Prochlorococcus marinus XMU1419: one gene and its partner. The protein of the gene in region 2 binds, or shares a complex with, the protein of the main gene of each other region. Links are inferred from orthologs where the notes say so. Each region holds a gene or a part of one and is shown on either strand. Other genes may lie near its edges. The genes, in order: dnaB and dnaG.

Region 1 (9,366 bases), on a different replicon or contig from region 2:
TTTATCTAACCTACTTGGATGTAATTCTAATTGATGTATTATTTCTTCTTTAAACAATTCTTTTTGCCTCACAAGAAATGATTAATTCACTTTAGCTATTCTGTCTATTTTCCAATCATTATCAGTTTTTGCGAAAGTAAAATCTAATGGAAGCTCATCTTGTTTGTCTTCTGACTTTAAATTTAAAGTTATTATGATTTGATCTTCTTGGACTCTAGGTCTTCCTGATTTTAAATTTCTGTATTTATTGAGGTTTAAACTAGCTAAAAATTTAAGAAAGTCTTGGCGTTTAACATGAGTTTTATAAGTTTTTGTAGTCAAACCATAAGCTGCATCAATTCTGCCAGCAGCTATTTGATCAAAAAACTTTCTTACTAATGGATTAATTCCTCTGGCGCTTATAACTAATTTGACTGCATTAAAAGTCCAAAAAGAAACTAGTACTGCTCCGCCAACTAATAAGGCTTTAATTCCGATATCTTTTACTAGTGTTGCATCCATGTTGATTTGAGTTTTTATTACTTTAAGAAAAGAAATCGTTTTTGATGGCTTTTTTTGTCAAAATAATACTAATTTTAATCCATAATGTCTGTAATTCCTCTTCTACCTTTATTTCATAGATTTAATAGCCAATATTTTGAAAATTCCTTAGCCGTTAATAATCAACCTTTAGTAAAAGTTAGATGGAGTGACAATAGATTAAAAACTACTGCTGGTTTTTATAAAAGAAAACGAATTAATGGCCTTATGGATTCTGAAATTATCTTATCGAAACCTATTTTGAGTAAATTATCTACTAGTGAAATAAACAGTACTTTATGTCATGAGATGATTCATGCATGGGTAGATAGGATATTAAAAAAAAATGAGATACATGGCCCAAATTTCTTAGCAAAAATGAATGAAATTAATGAGAAAGAGAAGAATTTTCAAATTTCTGTAAGGCACTCATTTCCTATTGAGAGGAGAGAATTAAAATACATAGGAACTTGTCAAAATTGTGGTGAAAAATTTTTCTATAGGAAAAGAATAAAGAATATTGCATGTAAAAAATGTTGTGTAAATTTCTTTAATGGATCATGGAACAAAAAATGTTTAATTTTGTTTGATTAAAAATATAAGATGTGTTTTTGTTTCTATATTTGGAATTATTTAATTTTTTAATGTAATTTATATTTTAAAAAGCATAATAATTTATGGATTCAAGGAGAATTAGAAATCTTAGAAATAGTTTTGATAGAAATATTGTTGATAAACAAGTTGATAAAATTTTTGAAACTGGAAGACAATTCGTCGATGGAGTATCTGGGGCTAGGCCAGGTAAAAGGAGGAACTCAGATTTTCAAGGAATCTCAAGTAAGAGTGTTAAAAAAGTAGGAAAATGGGTATCAGAAAAAGTAGATTTATTTTTTGATGAAGATAACGATGATTGGAATGATGATAATTTTTACGGTGATAACAGCGACATTAAGACATTTACTAGAGAATCCAATTCTTATGAATTTACTAAACCTTATTTAAAAAGACCTCTAGAAGCAATATCTTTAAGGCAACCAAAAAATTTACAAACAACTGAGCAAAAAAAATTACCTTATGGGAAAGAGAGTATAAACGAAGATTGGCCAGATGAAATGGATTTCAAAGTTGAAAGATGGCAAAGAGATTCAGAAAAAGAACATAATTTATCAAGAAATCAATTAAACCAACAAGGTCAATCAAAATCAAGGAATCTTCCTAGATCAAGAAGAAGAAGAGTATAGTTTTGTAAATTCTTTAATTCCTGAATAACCTAATAAATTTTCTAAATGAGGATTAAAGACTTCTCTAATAATCGTTAAGGGCTTTTTGTCTCGAAAAAATCTATAATTTCTTGACCAGAATGGTCCTTTAAAACAAAATTGATCTTCTAACCAATTTGAATTTACAAGAGAAATTCGGTCAACTTCTCTAAACAATTCTGATCTGTCTTGTGTCAAATTCTTCCAAATTGGCTCTTCTTTGGCTTTTAAATTTTCACTCACTTGTTCTGCATTCCACCAACTTTCAGCCCATGCTAGGTTTTTATTATTGTTTTTAATCCATACTTGTCTTCTAATTAAGGGGCCATTTAACTGATTTAATTCTTTGGGACCTTCTTGAATGCATAGAGGATCTACTTGCATTGAAATTAATTTAATTTTCGTCTCTTGATTAGTTAAAAGCTGTAGATGTCTAGTTGGACTTCCATCCCCAAGCAACATTAATTTCCATGAACCAGATATTTCTGGGAGTGAATTTTTCACTAAAAAAGTAGAAGCTTTTTCTTCCCATAAAATTTTTGGTGAGTTAAAAAGTTTATTATTCAGTGCTCTGAACGATTGCTTTTAAGATGATAACTTTTTTTCGACAAAAATATTTGCCTTTTCTTTATTTATTTCTCTTATTTTTAGCCAAACAAGTAATGCAGTTAAATCTGCTTTGCTTACTCCCGGAATTTTTGAAGCATCACCAAAATTCTTTGGCTTTATCTTATTCAAATTTTCTCTAGCTTCTAATGATAATGTATCTATCTTTTCATAATTTATTTCTTGAGGCAGAGATTTACAGCTTTGACGATTTATTTGTTCAATATTGTTTTTTTGTCTTTTAAGATAACCCTCGTATTTAATATCTATTTCAACACCTTCCTGTATTGAAGAAGCTATATTTTTTTCAGTCAAATTATATTTAATTAGATCTGAATAATGAAAGTTTGGTCTTTTTAAAAGTTCTTTCAAAGTTGTTGAGCCTTTGATTTTTGATCCCGTGTCTAATTCAATTTTTTTTGATATTTCATCCGTATTTTTTAAACGAGTGTTTTTTAATCTTAATTTCTCTTCTTCAAGGAGTTTCATTTTTTCTTGATAGAACGACCATCTTTTCTCATCAATTAGCCCAAGTTCATAACCTAATGGGGTTAATCTCCTATCTGCATTATCTCCTCTCAGGGTCAACCTGTATTCACTTCTACTAGTAAGAACTCTATATGGTTCTTTGAGATCTTTGGTAATTAAATCATTGATCATTGTCCCTATATAGCTGCTTTCTCTAGTGAAGATTATTGGATCTTTTTTGTTTAGTTTTCTTGTTGCATTGACTCCTGCAACTAATCCTTGTGCTGCTGCCTCTTCATAACCAGTAGTTCCATTGATTTGTCCAGCGCTAAATAAATATTTAATTTCTTTCGTTTCGAGTGTTGGTTGGAGTTGTGTTGCAGGGATATAGTCATACTCGACAGCATATGCTGGTCGCAACATTTTACATTCACTTAATCCAGGTAAGGTTCTTAAAAGTTCTAATTGAATATTTTCGGGTAAACCTGTAGAGAATCCTTGAACATATATTTCAGGGGTATTAATTCCTTCTGGTTCTAAGAAAATTTGATGTGATTCTTTATCAGCAAATTTAACGATTTTATCTTCAATTGATGGACAATATCTCGGCCCCTTACTATCAATAAAACCCCCGTAAATAGGAGTTAAATGTAAATTGTCTCGAATTAGTTGATGTGTTTTGGTAGTTGTTCTTGTGATGTGACAACTAACTTGGGGCATATTATTTTTTATATCTGGGTCAAACGAAAAATATTTATCTGCTGCAGTACTTGGTTGAATATCTAATTCATCAAAAATAATACTTCTTTTATCAACTCTTGCTGGAGTTCCTGTTTTTAAACGTTCTGTTTTAATACCAATTTCGTGCAAGTTTTGAGTAAGACCTTTTGCTGCTTGTTCGCCTGATCTCCCAGCTGACATTGATTTATTTCCTATCCATATTCTTCCTTCTAAGAATGTACCGGCTGTAATGATAACTGATTTTGCTGAATAATAACTACCAAAAAAAGTCCTAACACCTTTTATTCTTTTTTTTACGATTTTTTTTGAGTTCAATCCAATTTCTTCAGTTTTTGCAATATCCAGTTCAGTAATCATTGCTTCTTTTAAAGATAAATTATCTGTATTTTGAAGAATTTCGATCATCTTTTTTGAGTATTCTCTTTTATCTGTTTGAGCTCTTAATGCCCATACAGCTGGTCCTCTACTTGCATTTAATATTCTTTTTTGAATTGCTGTTTTATCAGCTAATTTTCCAATGATTCCTCCTAATGCATCAACTTCATGCACTAACTGACTTTTTGCTGGACCACCAACTGCAGGATTACAAGGTTGCCAAGCAATCCTATCTAAATTGATTGTGAATAAGGCTGTAGAAAATCCTAATTTTGCCGTTGTTATAGCAGCTTCACATCCCGCATGTCCCCCTCCAATGACGATAATGTCAAAAGATTCATTTGTTGAGTGATGATCTTGCATTATGAGGATCGATTTAATTAGCTAAATTCCTAAATCTAGTAAATTGAGGTTCAAATAATAATTTAACAGTTCCTACGGGTCCATTTCTATGTTTAGTGACAATGATTTCTGTAATTCCTCTATCTTCAGTCTCTGGATTATAATATTCATCTCTGTAAATCATTAATACTAAATCTGCGTCTTGTTCAATAGATCCTGATTCTCTTAGATCGCTTAACATTGGTCTTTTATTTGTTCTAGACTCTACTCCTCTACTAAGCTGAGATAAAGCTACTACTGGCACTTTTAATTCTCTAGCCATGCTTTTAAGACCTCTTGTTATTCGTGAAAGTTCTTGCACCCTATTATCAGGGGTTGATCCTTCCATCAGCTGGAGGTAATCAATAACAATTAATCCTAATTCTTTTTTTTGTTCAGCTATTAATCTTCTGCACAGAGATCTCATCTCTAAAACACTTAAGTTAGGTTTGTCATCTATAAATATTGGTAATTGACCTAATGAATTGATACCTTCTCCAAGCAAAGGCCATTCATCTTGCTGTAATCTTCCTGTTCTTAATCTGCCACTCTCAATTCCAACTTCCATAGAGAGTAATCTATATGTCAACTGTTCTTTACTCATTTCAAGGCTAAATACGCACACAGGTAAATCTTGAGATTGTGCAACATTTTTAGCCAGATTAAGAACTATTGAAGTTTTTCCCATTGAAGGTCTTCCAGCAACAATTATTAAATCACTTCTTTGAAATCCTTGAGTCATCGCATCAAGGTCGTAAAAATTTACTGGAATTCCAGCTACTGAAGTACCTAATGATCTCGACTCTATTTCATTGAAAGTACTTGTAAGGATTTCAGCTGCTTGAGTAAGACCTTTTGAAGGTTTTTCTTGACTTATTTCAAAAATTTTTTGCTCCGCTTTATCTAGCACTTCATTGGTATCTTGAGTTTGATCAAAACCTAGTTGAACCACCTCATTTCCAGATCTGATAAGTTGCCTTCTCATGAATTTGTCGTTAATTAAATTAGCAACTTGTTCTATGGATGCTGTAGAGGAAACATTTTCAACTAATTCTACTAGTTTGTTGTTCCCTCCAATTTTTTCTAGTGATCCATTATCTGCTAACCAAGCACTCATTGATGTTAAATCAGTTGGTTTACCCTGGGTATGCAACATTAATGCCGTTCTATAAATCTCTTGATGGGCATTTATATAAAAAGCTTCAGGTTTAATTAGGTCTGCAATTCTTCCGATCGCGTCTGGATCAAGAAGTATGCCACCAAGAACAGCTTCCTCTGCTTGAACGTTTTGAGGAGGGACTAGTCCAGCATTTTCACTATTAAAATCCTTTTTAAAATTTTTATTTTGCCCATTATTTGGAAAAGGTACTGAAACCATATCTTTAATTGCTTAGATATATACTCTGGCTACTTTTCAAAATAATGCAACAAATTGATTAACTTGTTACTTCAATATTCACTTCTGCATTTACTTCTGGATGCAATTTTATTTTTGCAGTAAAAGAACCTAAATTATGAATATCAGGAACTGTGATGTTTCTTCTATCAATTTCTTTTTTAGTTGCCGCTTCTATTGCTTCGGCAACATCCCCATTGGTAACAGTTCCAAAAAGAACACCATCTTCTCCAACCTGTTTTTTGATAGTAAACCTACCTATGGTAGATAATGCAGTTTGGAAATCTAATGCTTCTTGCTTTAACTTATCAGCAGCGATTTTTTCTTTTTCTTTCTTCCTTTCAATTTGTTTAAGGACTGCCGGTGTTACATTCATTGCCTTGCCATAAGGTAATAAAAAATTTCTTGCGTATCCAGGTGCTACTTCAACTAGATCTCCTTCTTTACCTAGTGAAGCGATTGATTCAGTTAATGCGACTTGTACTCTTTTTGCCATGAAAATATTGAACAATATAGTTAATAATAAGACCTAGAGGGTAACTTTACTTTTTTTGCAAGACCAAATTTCGCAAGAATCTTAATATGTTCCCATGTTAAATCTATCTGACCTCTAAATAATCCCTGTTTTGCCGAATTGGGAAATGCATGATGATTATTATGCCAACCTTCTCCAAATGTTAATGCTGCAACCCACGCATTGTTTTTAGATGAATCACCACTCTCGAATGGTGCTTTACCCCAACAATGCGTCGCAGAGTTTACTAGCCAAGTTATGTGATAAACAACTACAAGCCTTAATGGAATTCCCCAAAGGACTAGAGCCCATCCTCCAACTCCTAATTTTTGACCTATTGCGTACAAAGAGAGTGCAATAGGAATTTGTAAGAATAAAAAATATTTATTTAGAAATCTATAGTATGGATCCTTAATTAAATCTGCACTTAGTTTTGGAACAGCTTTTAGAGCTTCAACGTCTTTAAACATCCAACCCATATGACTCCACCAAAACCCCCTTTTACTATTGTGATGATCAACTTCAGTATCTGAAAAGGAGTGGTGATGCCTGTGTAAACCTACCCAATCTATTGGTCCATGCTGGCAACTTATAGCCCCACAGGTAGCAAAAAATCTTTCTAACCATCTTGGAACGATGAATGATCTATGAGATAACAATCTGTGATATCCAAGGGTGACTCCTAAACAAGCAGTTACCCAATAAAAAAATAATAGTGATACTACTGCAGGGAGACTCCAAAATTTTGGTTGTATAGCTACAAGAGAAAGAATATGAATTGCAACCATGAAAATTATCGTTCCCCAAGTTTTATGTAGTCTTGGAGGATATCTTTTTGAATGACTGGAAGGTTCAAGTAATTTTTCTGAGAGTTCTATAACTTTTTCAGCTGGAACAGGTTTTTTTAATTTTGCTGTTTCTTGGAAAATCACTGAATTCATGATATTGAAATGCTATTTTCAAAATTGCCGATATGTAATATTATCATACTATACTATTGATAAGTTTAATTATCTGTGAGTCTCGGATATCGCGATAAATTATCTAGAGGTCGAAGGGCTATGGCTCATTTGATACATCTCTGGCATGAAAGAAATGGATGGTCACACAGAGTTTTGCCATTACTTTCTGAAGTTCTTGATTTAGGCAAAGTTCATAATTCACAAATTTCTAATCTTAGGAATGGGAAGTTATCTTCGCCAGGTCCTGAAGTTTTTCTAGCTTTAGCTCAAGTTAATACGATTCTTGATCAAGGTATTGAAAAAATCAGGGATCGTTTTGAAAGTGATTACCCAGAGTTATGGAAATCTTTGGAAGAGTCTGCATTACCCCTTAAAAATGATTCTGGTCATCCATTGTCGGCGGGGGAATTATTCGAGATATTTTCAGGATTAAAACCTCTACCTTCATCTTTTGACTGGTACATAGAAGATGAAGAAGCTTCTGCTTTGAGTGATGCTCTTTCAGTACATTTTTGCCAGAATAAGGCTTGGAGATCATGTAAAATGCAAGTAATGAAAGCCTATGCTGTCAATAAATCTGCCCGTAGAGAACGTTTTGCTGAGGTAATTGCAGGAATTAGAGATTATACTGCAGAAGAATTAGATGGAGAACTTCTTGATTTATATGAGGCTTCAAAAAATCTTTCTTATTTTCATGGCAGGGGACCTAATGCTTTCCTCGCAGAATTAAGAAATTTAGCTTCTGAAAAATAAGATTATTTTTTTAATTAATGACTCCTGACAATAACTTAAAACTCGCTGAAAACTCTATTCTTTCTGTCGAAGAAAGTTTAAGTAAAGTTTTCCAAGAAAGGTCTAATCAGGTTTTCCAGAAATTAGAAAATATTTTGACAATTTTTAAGGAAGAAAAAGTTTCTACTAGTCATTTCAATCAATCTTCTGGTAGTGGACATGATGATATATCTAGAGAAAAAATTGATGCAGTTTTTGCAAGATTGTTTCTTGCTGAAAAGGCTGCTGTGAGGATGCAATTTGTAAGCGGAACGCATGCAATAAGTTCTGTCTTATTTGGAATTCTTCGACCTGGAGATGTAATGTTATCTATTACGGGACAACCATATGACACGTTAGAAGAAGTCATAGGAATAAGGGGAGGAGGAAAAGGCTCACTTAAAGATTTTGACATTGAATATAAGCAAATAAATATTTGCGAGAATTTTGATTCTTTTGAAGAAAAAATTGTTCATTCTTTTAAAGAAAATTCATGCAAATTAGTATTCATACAAAAAAGTTGTGGATATAGTTGGAGAAAGTCTCTTACGAATCATCAGATAGAAAAAATTTGTAGTCTTATTCATTCTCTTGATCCTAATTGTATATGTTTTGTTGATAACTGTTATGGGGAGCTTGTTGAAGATAGTGAACCAATTTCTAAAGGGGCAAATATAATTGCTGGATCTTTGATTAAAAATTTGGGAGGAACAATCGTTCCTACTGGTGGATACGTTGCAGGAGATGCAGAGTTGGTTGAGATGGCATGTTCTAGATTAACCTCACCAGGCATTGGTTCTTCTGCAGGAATAAATTTTGGACTAGGAAGATTAATTTTGCAGGGTTTGTTTTTAGCACCACAAATTGTTCACGAATCACTAAAGGGTGCTGATATGGTTGCAGCAGTCTTTAAAAATTTGGGATTTAAGGTTTTACCAGAGCCAGCAACTTATAGATCTGATCTTATTCAGTCAGTAAGATTGAATAATCCTGATTTGGTACAAAAAGTTTGTCAATCATTTCAAAATTCTTCACCTGTAGATTCTTTTCTGAATGTTGTTCCATCATCAATGGATGGATATGATTCAAAATTATTAATGGCAGGAGGTACCTTTATTGAAGGTAGTACAAGTGAATTTTCTGCTGATGCCCCTCTAAGAGATCCTTACAATATTTTTGTTCAAGGTGGTTCTCACATAGCTCACATCAAAATTGCATTAATTCGATTATTATCTGAACTATTAGAGGAAGAATTAATTTCAAAGGATTCTCTACTTCCTTTATCTACTTAATCATGTCTTACAAGTTTCCAGACAACCTCAACTATGCTGATACTCATGAATATGTCTTAGAAGAAAATGGATTATTAAAAAT
Region 2 (9,406 bases):
TAAGCATTTTTCTTCTTGAATTAAATGAAATCCGAAGAAGTTTATCTATATATTTTTCTAGGCTAATTTCTAATCTTAAATCATTTTTAATTGGTTCGAAAACTACTAAAGAAGAAAAAACTTTTGGAGGCGGACTAAATGATGAAGGCGGAACATCACATATTCTTTTTATTTTTGATAATAGTTGCATCCTTATACTAAGCGCCCCAGCATTGGGACTACCTTCTTTTGACAAAATCCTATCTACAACGTCTTTCTGCATCAAAAATATTATTTTTTCGTAATTATAGTTTCTTATAATGCCCAATCGACCTATGAAAATATCCAATATTGGTCCAGTTATATTGTAAGGAATATTTGCAATCACTTTTGTAATCTTCTTATTAATCGAATCTAAATTTACAGAAAGAATATCTCCCTGCTGCAGCGAAAACTTATCATTATTATTGAATTTATCATTTAATAAATTTATTAAATCTTTATCTAATTCAATTGCATGTAATTTTTTAATTTCTGAATTTAACAACTTAGACGTTAAAGCTCCTTTGCCAGGACCAATTTCTAAAATAAAGTCATTTTCATTAAGAACAGCAATTTCTTTAATTTTTTCTAATATTTTTTTATTTACCAACCAGTGTTGTCCAAATCTTTTTTTTTGATGATAGTTTTTAGAATTCATCTAAAAGATAAATAATATGTTTAAATTAAATATGAATTTATTTAATACTTTATATCATGAGCTTATCAAAAAAAAATTTAGATAAACTCAATAAATTAAAAAAAAAGAAAAATTTAAATAACGAAAGTAAAAATATAAATAATTACACAAATATAACTAATAATGATAATTTAATCCCCAATCCACAAAATTCAGAAGATCCCAATAAAATTTTTTATTCGTTAATTGATAATTCAGAATCTTTAGAAGAGACTTCTAATATTAATAACTCACTAAGAGAAAGTGAGATTAATCAAATTAATATGAATTCTAAAAAACATAATTTATCCAAGAAATTAACAACCGAAGAGGAACTATATGATGAATTTAATTATCTTCTTGATGAATAATTATTTTTAATATTTACTTATGCTTCAGAGTAATAGATTAGCAATTTATGCTATTGGCAAAATAAAGAAACTTTGGATTAGAGATGGAATTAATCAATACAAAAAAAGAATGCCTGAACTTGTCATTAATGAGTTAAAGACTTTTAATTTAAATAATCTTAGATCCAATAACAATATTATTATCTGCCTAAGTGAAGAAGGGAAACAGTTTAATTCAGTTGAACTATGTTCCTTACTCTTGAATTTTAAAAATAAAAAAATTAATTTCTTAATCGGTGATACTGATGGAGTTAGTTCAGATATAAAAGAAAAATCAGATCTTGTACTAAGCCTATCTCCTTTAACTTTTCCTCATGAATTAGCCAGATTAATCCTAATCGAGCAAATCTATAGAGCTATTTCTATATCTAACAACTCCCCTTATCATCGTTCTTAAAAAGATTAGATTCAATCTAAAATTAATCTATAAAAGTTTAATAACTAACTATTTTTTGAGTTTTTGCTATATAGTACATATATACTATTAATTTAACCTTGGATTCCTTTGATTCAACTATTAAAAAATTTAAAATCCCCTTATTAACTGATTCGGTATCAGCAGGGTTTCCTTCTCCTGCAGATGACTATACAGAAGAAAATATTGATTTAAACGAACATTTAATATCTAATCCGTTTAGCACTTTTTTTCTTAGAGTTAAAGGTGACTCAATGATAAATGCAGGAATTAAAGATAAAGATTTAATAATAGTAGACAAGAGCTTAACAGCCAGGCCAGGGAATATCATCATTGCAATGATAGACGGAGAATTTACAATAAAAAGATTATCTATAAAAAATAATGAATTATATTTAAAAGCAGAAAATCATAATTATCCTGATTTTAGATTTAAAAACCATATTGATGTACAGATATGGGGAGTTGTTATTTATTCAATACATAGCTATTTATGAAAATTTCAAATATTGATGCAATAGCTCTTATAGATGCTAATAATTTTTACGCATCATGTGAACAAAATATTAATCCTCATTTGAGAAATAAACCAGTAGTAATTTTATCTAATAATGACGGATGTATCATTGCAAGAAGCCCTGAAGCGCGAGCTTTAAAAATTAAAATGGGAACTCCGTATTTTAAGGTCAAAGAAAGACTAAATAAATTAGATGTAGCAGTCTTAAGCTCAAACTACTCGCTTTATGGGGATATGAGTAGAAGACTAATGAATTTACTGAAAAATTACTGTGAACAGATAGAAATTTATTCTATTGACGAAGCATTCGTCTCAATTTCTAGACCTAATGATGAAAATCTATATCCTTGGGCAAGAAGCATAAGATCATTAATATATCAGAATCTAGGGATTACCATAACAGTAGGAATAGGAGAAAATAAAGTAAGAGCAAAAATTGCTAATAAACTAGCTAAAAATATTGATTATTCAGCTGGAATATTTGATTTAGCTAGAACCGAAAATGAGAATAATTATTTAAAAAGAATTAGTATAGATAAGATATGGGGAGTCGGGAAACAAACCTCTAATTGGTTGCAAAGTAAAGGTATTAAAAATGCCAGAGAACTAAGAGATATGGAAGAAAATGAAATCATTAAGAAATTAGGCATCGTAGGGAAAAGACTGCAATTAGAACTGAAAGGCCATAGATGCCTGCCCATAGAAAAAAACAAGAAATCAAAAAAAGAAATTCAGGTGAGCAGGAGTTTCGGTACTCCTGTCACAAAATTAGAAGACTTAACTCAAGCACTGGCGACTCACGCAATAAAAGCATCTGAAAAAATGAGAAGTCAGAATTTGCAATCATCCGATATTAGAGTATTTGCCAGAACCAGTAAATATTCAAATCAAAATTATCAAAGAAGTGCTCATAGAAAGCTTACAAATGCAACAGACGACACAAATAGCATTTTAAAAATAGTAGTTGAATTATCTAAAGAAATTTATAATCCCGAATATAAATTTTCAAAAGCTGGTGTTTTAATGCAGGATTTAACTAATAGCGAATACTTACAGCAATCAGTTATCAATTACAAGTCTCAGAAAGACCTGAAAAAATCAGCAAATCTAATGAGAACTATTGATTTATTAAATAAAAGATTTAATAACAATGCAATTACATGGGCTATTACAAAAAAAGCACAAAGTTGGACTATGAACAAGAATTTCTTAAGTCGCTCATCTACAACTGATATAGAAAAAATCCCAACTATAGTGAAGTAAACAAAATTAAATGGAATTTATAATATTTTTGAGCAAATTAGATAAAGAAATTCTTGACTTATTAATAAAAGCAAACTATATAGTTGAAGAAAATAAAATTGAATGCCTTTTAAACAAAGAAATAAAAGGACTACATAACTTTGAAGAAAATAAAATAATAATATGTACTGAAAATGCAAAAAGGAAAACGAATTATAGAAATAAAAAGCATGGACCAAACAAAGATAACTTCAAAACAGAATTGGCAATAAGAAAAGCATTAAGACATGAAGCAGCTCATGCTATACAAAAATGTAATAACAATAAAATAGTAGGGGATATAAAAAAATTAGAAAGCAAATTGCATCAAAGTAAAAGAAAAGCATTAGAGTTCTCTAGTTCAAATTTTTCTGGTACTTATGCAAAAGAAGTAGAAGCTTATGTTCTTGAAGATAAACCCAAAAAAGTTAAAAACTTGATTAAAAAATACTGCCTATAAATTAAAAATTTTTATATTAACTAGCGATGAAATTGCCACAACGTTGTTTGTCTAAAAAATTTATATGTTGTCTTTCTAAGTAATATAATTCCTGAAATTTAATGGCATCTGAGTTTAAATCCTTAAAAAGATCATCTATTTCTTTATTTGTATTTGAGGAACTTGAAGATGAATTATCAATTAAGATGGATATACAGTTTTCTAAGGTTTTTAATCTTTGAGATCCCCAAGATTCGATCAAGTGTCTACATCTTTTTAGAGAATTATATTTTTCAAGAAGTGATAAAGTTCCAAGTAAATTGTCTTTAGGATTACTAAGCAATGTTAAGTACAACTCATTTGGATTAACAAAAATATTAATTTTATTTGATGATTCCGGATTATTAATAGCTAAGTAGTCAGGCAAAAGTGAAATTAGATTAATAGCAGAAAGATCTTTTTGAAGAATTTGATTATTTGTTTGTTTTAATTCATTTAAATAATTTAAACCCAAATTATTTTGTTCAATTGTTGAAATAGATTCCCATAAATTTTGAATATATTTAGTATTAAAACCATTAATTTCTCTTTTAAGAAATTCATCACGAATAAAGAGTCTAAGATCAGGACAATGCAAATAATAAAAGATTATTTCCGATTCATTTTTCTCACGACGAGAAATTTCATTTGGTTGTTCAAATTTTTTTGATCTACCATGCCAACGAAATCCCTTAACTTGATTTCTTAAATCTTGTTCAAACTGTATAGCTAACCTGGCTTGACCCTTACTTAATCGTTCGGAAACTTTTTGTAGGTAATGAGTCCTGGTTGATGATTGAGGTAATTTACTCAGCAATTTTACCAATGAAGAAATAACACTCTGGAAAATTTCTGACTTAGTTAAATCTTTATCTTTAAAGATCTGATCAATCTCCCAATCAATCCAAAAGGATGAATTATCAATCAAATTAAAATAATCTTCAGGAGTATGACTATTTAAATATTCGTCAGGATCTTTAAAATCACTTAGTTGAAGTATCTTAAGATTAATTTGATCATGAATGGATAGACTCTCGACTTCTTTAATTACTCTTTTTGTAGCTAAAATTCCTGCATTATCAGAATCAAAATTCAAAATTATATTTTTATTATCTGTACATCTACAAAGTTGAGAAATTTGATACTTATTTAATGCAGTACCAAGGGAAGCTACAGAATTATTAATACCTTTTGCATGAAGAGAAATTACATCAAAGTATCCTTCAACAATAATAGCTTTATCTCTTTTCCTAATATTGCTAGAAGCTTTTTCAAATGCAAACAACATTTTGCCCTTTTCAAATATCTCTGATTCAGGAGAATTCAGGTATTTAGGTTCCTGAGCATCAAGAGATCTTCCTCCAAAAGCAACTACTCTTCCCTGCATATCATGAATTGGAACAATTAATCTATTTCTAAAACGATCATAAATCTTGTCAGAATTATCTTTAGATATTGCAAGACCGGAAGCTAATATTAAATTGATAGGAAATTTTTCTACCTTGGATAGATATTCAAATAAATCATTCCATGAATTTGGGGCAAAACCTAATTCAAAGTTATCAATAATCTTGTTACTCAAGTTTCTCTTTGATGTTAAATATTTCATAGCTTCAACACCAAGAGAATTATTTAATTGAGACTTAAACCAATTTTTAGTAACTCTTAATATTTTATAAAGCTCTTCCTTTCTAGATAATTGTTTTTTATAAGCTTCTAATTGGGGACCCTCGAGATTTTCAACATTTATATTATTTTTTTTAGCGAGAGAAAGTACAACATCTGAAAAATTTGCACGAGTAAATTCCATTAAAAATTTAATAGAGTTACCACCAGCACCACAAGAAAAACAATAATAGAATTGTTTACTAGGTGATACCGTCATAGATGGCTTAGTATCATCATGAAAAGGGCAAATCCCAACAAATTCCTTGCCTTTCTTCTTAAGAACAATATGTTCAGATATAACGTCAACAATATCTGCTTTTTCCTTAACCTCTTGAATAGTTCTTGGGTGTATAGAATGAACCATTGAGATTATTATCGAAAAATAAATAATGATTTATTCGTTATAGGTCAAAATCAAATAAGAATCTACTTAATTTCACAATAAAATTATTTTTTTAAATGATAAATATCGAAAAATTAGAAAAAAGACTTAATTCATTAAAAAAGTATAATTTGGTATTTGCCTCATTCTTCTTCAGTTTGATGACTTTGTGCGTAAAAAATATTGATAAAAGGATACCTATTTATGAATTAGTTTTATTTAGATCATTGATAAGTTTAATAATTACATTATTTATAATTAACATAAAAAATATAAATCCTTGGGGCAAAAATAGGCCACTACTTATCTTAAGAGGTTTTTTAGGAACTTTAGCTTTAATTTGTATTTTTTATGCGATAAGAAATATGCCTCTTAGTATATCTACAGTCATTCAGTACACATATCCTATTTTTATATCTATATTTGCTGTCATATTTATAAACGAAAAAATAAAGCGTAATATAATTTTTGCATTAATTATTGCCTGGATTGGAATATTAGTAATATTGAATCCAAGCCAATTATCAAATATAAACGTTGAAATTGAAATTATTTCGATTTTGATAGCATTTCTTGGAGCAATCTGCACTGCATTAGCTTACGTTACAGTTAAGAAACTTTCAATTAGTGAAGATATTTATGTAATTATTGAATATTTCCCACTTGTTTCTTTTATAACTCTATTGCCAATAGTATTAATCAATTGGGTTACCCCAAATTGGAGTGAATTAGTTTGGATATTAGGAATTGGTTTATTTACTCAATTAGGTCAGACTTTCTTAACTATAGGATTAAAGAATTTACCTGCTTCTGAAGCATCAATAATTAATTATTTACAAGTATTATTTGGTTCAATTTGGGGGATTTTGTTTTTTAGTGAAATAATAAACATAAATTTTTTATTAGGCGCCTCACTAGTTTTATTAGGAACTATTATATCTACTACCAAAATAATCAAAAGGACATAGAATACAATTAGTTTAAAAATGATGATGAAATTTCACTATTTAGCTTTATTATTTTGTTTTTCTCCTATTGCTCAAGTTAATGCAACAACCCCAAAATCAGTAACTTGTACAAGAACTGAATATAGAGAAGAATACATTCCTGGAACGAGATCAAACCCAGGCTACGTAAAAAGTTATGAGGTAGACGTTGTAATACCTTGTGGAGGTCAAAACAAAGCTGAAAAAATAGATGATAATGACTGTAGTGAAGGTTCTGTTATAGGGGGTCTTCTTGGTGCTGGAATTGCATTATCCTCATCTAGAGGGAAAGACAGGTTTTGGGCCGTACCAGCGGGAGGTACTGCAGGGGCTCTAATTGGATGTCAAGTGGATGGTGGTTAATTGATTAGTTGGATAAATGGAGATTTAGTTGATTTATGGCAAACTAATCAAAAATTTTTTGTTTTAATAAATTGCCAAGGATTAGGATACGAAATACAAATACTAGAATCTTTTTTTCTCAAGTTAAAAACAAATCAGATATCTACTAAAAACATCAATCTTTGGATAAAGCATATAAAAAAAGAAGATTCAGATTTATTATTTGGCTTTACATCAAAGGATCAAAAAAATTTCTTCATTGAAATTTTAAGTATTCGAGGTGTTGGATCTCAAATTGGTATTGGGATATTAAACAAATTTTCTATTAGTGAAGTTATAAATGCAATACAAACACAAGACAAAAAATTAATTTGTTCTGTACCTGGTATAGGACAAAAAATGAGTGATCGGTTAATTTTAGAATTAAAAAGCAAATTTAAAAGCGAAATATTACATGAAGAAGAAAAAAACAAAGATGAATTTGAGATTAAGGATCCTGAGATAAATAAAATGATAGAAGACCTTCAGTTAACCCTTCAATCATTAAGTTACAAAAACAAAGAAATAAATACTATTTTGCCAATTATTATTAAAGAAATAGATCTCCTAGGTAAAAAAGAAAATAATTTATCATTTGAAAAACTATTGAAATTAGCTATGCATTATCTGGATGAGGATAGTAGTAATATAGCTAGATGACGTAGTATCATAGATAAAAAGAAATAAATTTTATGTCATTAGATACAGCTGAAAAACAGAAGCTGATTGAAAATCATCAGGTGCATCCAACTGATACAGGTTCAGTTGAAGTTCAGGTAGCAATGCTTTCTAAAAGAATATCGAAATTAAGTGATCATCTTCAAGGAAACATTCATGATTTCGCTTCAAGGCAAGGATTATTAAAAATGATTGGTAAAAGGAAAAGATTACTATCTTACATAAAAGACAAAAACGTTCAAAAATATCAAGAACTAGTTAAGAAAATTGGAATCAGAGGATGATCTCAATTAATGAAAAAAAAGCAATCAAAAAAAAAGACACAAAATAAAAAGAAAAAAAACTATTCTGAAACAACTGCTTTCGCTAATCTAGAAAAAACATCTATTCCTGTAAGTAAGCCAAATCCATCATCTAGTGGCATCCCAAAATATGTTGCTGACAGAATGGCAAGAAGAATATTCTTTACAGCTGGAATACCGACAATATTAGGAATGTCTGTTTTTGTCGTTAGCTACATTATAGTTACAAGAAATATTGCTGAAATACCTCCTTCCTCAACCATTGCAATTTCAGCATTGTTTTTCTTGTTAGGTCTAGCAGGATTGAGTTTTGGAATATTATCAGCTAGTTGGGATAAAGAGCCTGGATCTTTTTTTGGTATTGAAAATATACCAATGAATATACAACGTGCAAAAGCTGCCTTTAAACCTGCAACTCAAAATTATGAGGATAAAAGTTAATTTAGGAAACTAAAGATTTCAAATTAACTTGGAATGATTTATCTTCTAATAATTTGCGAGCTCCTTGAATATCTCCAATACAGAATTGTTCACCAAATTTAACGTAGGTAACACTATTTTTATTTCTTACAGCAGCTAAAACTGGAGTCTTGATTCCACATTTACCTTTATCGGGTTTAAATTTAATTAAGCAGTCTCTCAAGGTATTTTGTACCCTTACATCTGATGCTTGAGAACTATCAAGATTAATGATAAGTAGTTTAAGGTTATCTATTTCTCTACAATCATCAATTATTAATTGAGTTTTATCACTTTTTTTGTCTATCGTTCCCCAGACCAATAGCCTAATATCAGTCAAAAGAAATTCTGATAATCTGACATAGGTTTTTGGAAAAACTATTGCTTCACAACTTCCAGAAAGATCTTCAAGTTGAACTATAGCCATCCTATCTCCTTTTCTCGTAGTGATTTGCTTCAACTCAGGGATCATTACAACTAAAGAGACTTTGGTTCTATCTTTTGTTTCATCTAACTGTGAAATACTAATTGGGGATACAAGTTTAGCTGGCTTAGTTAAATGTTTTAAAGGATGATCAGATAAGTAAAAGCCTAAAAGCTCCTTTTCTAACTTTAACTTTTCAATTAATGAATAATCATCAACCTTAGCTAGTTGTGAATCTGAAAATGCTACATTTGAAAATTCTTCTTTGCAATCAAATAGATTTCCCTGCCCGGATAATCTATCTCGATTTCGTGAAGAGGCCCATTCC

What was found.
Region 1: the proteins of dnaG (region 2) and dnaB are in contact, whole or in part, in a crystal structure (PDB 2R6A), measured with the Geobacillus stearothermophilus proteins. The link is inferred for Prochlorococcus marinus XMU1419 from one-to-one orthologs. Residues at the interface, in WP_049624496.1 of Geobacillus stearothermophilus: Lys456, Leu457, Leu458, Pro459, Ala460, Asn463, Ala464, Leu467, Leu535, Leu536, Ile537, Ala538, Gln544, Glu545, Asp548, Tyr549, His552; in WP_033016901.1 of Geobacillus stearothermophilus: Ser13, Glu15, Ala16, Gln18, Glu91, Leu92, Asp94, Ala95, Val96, Pro97, Thr98, Ala99, Ala100, Asn101, Tyr104, Tyr105, Ile108.

The regions. Positions count from the first base shown.
Region 1 is NZ_JAAORO010000003.1:541,004-550,369, reverse strand. The notes cover bases 3,537-6,393. They hold dnaB (replicative DNA helicase), read right to left. Parts: upstream 5,728-6,393; coding sequence 4,345-5,727; downstream 3,537-4,344. Other genes in these bases: HA151_RS09055 (acyl-CoA desaturase), read right to left, coding at 6,262-6,393; rplI (50S ribosomal protein L9), read right to left, coding at 5,786-6,241; mnmG (tRNA uridine-5-carboxymethylaminomethyl(34) synthesis enzyme MnmG), read right to left, coding at 3,537-4,331. In the rest of the region: HA151_RS09095 (RNA ligase family protein), read right to left, coding at 1-57; HA151_RS09090 (hypothetical protein), read right to left, coding at 82-501; HA151_RS09085 (SprT family zinc-dependent metalloprotease), read left to right, coding at 586-1,113; HA151_RS09080 (RNA helicase), read left to right, coding at 1,197-1,760; HA151_RS09075 (chorismate lyase), read right to left, coding at 1,740-2,315; more of mnmG, read right to left, coding at 2,364-3,536; more of HA151_RS09055, read right to left, coding at 6,394-7,200; HA151_RS09050 (hypothetical protein), read left to right, coding at 7,276-7,974; HA151_RS09045 (aminotransferase class I/II-fold pyridoxal phosphate-dependent enzyme), read left to right, coding at 7,992-9,284; glycine cleavage system protein GcvH, read left to right, coding at 9,287-9,366. UniProt on the Escherichia coli protein: The main replicative DNA helicase, it participates in initiation and elongation during chromosome replication. Travels ahead of the DNA replisome, separating dsDNA into templates for DNA synthesis.
Region 2 is NZ_JAAORO010000002.1:171,484-180,889, reverse strand. What follows is about bases 3,314-6,210. They hold dnaG (DNA primase), read right to left. Parts: upstream 5,831-6,210; coding sequence 3,797-5,830; downstream 3,314-3,796. Other genes in these bases: HA151_RS04555 (DMT family transporter), read left to right, coding at 5,926-6,210; HA151_RS04565 (serine hydroxymethyltransferase), read left to right, coding at 3,314-3,780. In the rest of the region: 16S rRNA (adenine(1518)-N(6)/adenine(1519)-N(6))-dimethyltransferase RsmA, read right to left, coding at 1-679; HA151_RS04585 (hypothetical protein), read left to right, coding at 736-1,068; HA151_RS04580 (23S rRNA (pseudouridine(1915)-N(3))-methyltransferase RlmH), read left to right, coding at 1,088-1,504; HA151_RS04575 (LexA family protein), read left to right, coding at 1,603-2,019; HA151_RS04570 (Y-family DNA polymerase), read left to right, coding at 2,016-3,302; more of HA151_RS04565, read left to right, coding at 3,313-3,313; more of HA151_RS04555, read left to right, coding at 6,211-6,816; HA151_RS04550 (glycine zipper 2TM domain-containing protein), read left to right, coding at 6,835-7,197; Holliday junction branch migration protein RuvA, read left to right, coding at 7,198-7,875; rpsO (30S ribosomal protein S15), read left to right, coding at 7,908-8,177; HA151_RS04535 (PAM68 family protein), read left to right, coding at 8,187-8,636; HA151_RS04530 (DNA polymerase III subunit alpha), read right to left, coding at 8,638-9,406. UniProt on the Escherichia coli protein: RNA polymerase that catalyzes the synthesis of short RNA molecules used as primers for DNA polymerase during DNA replication.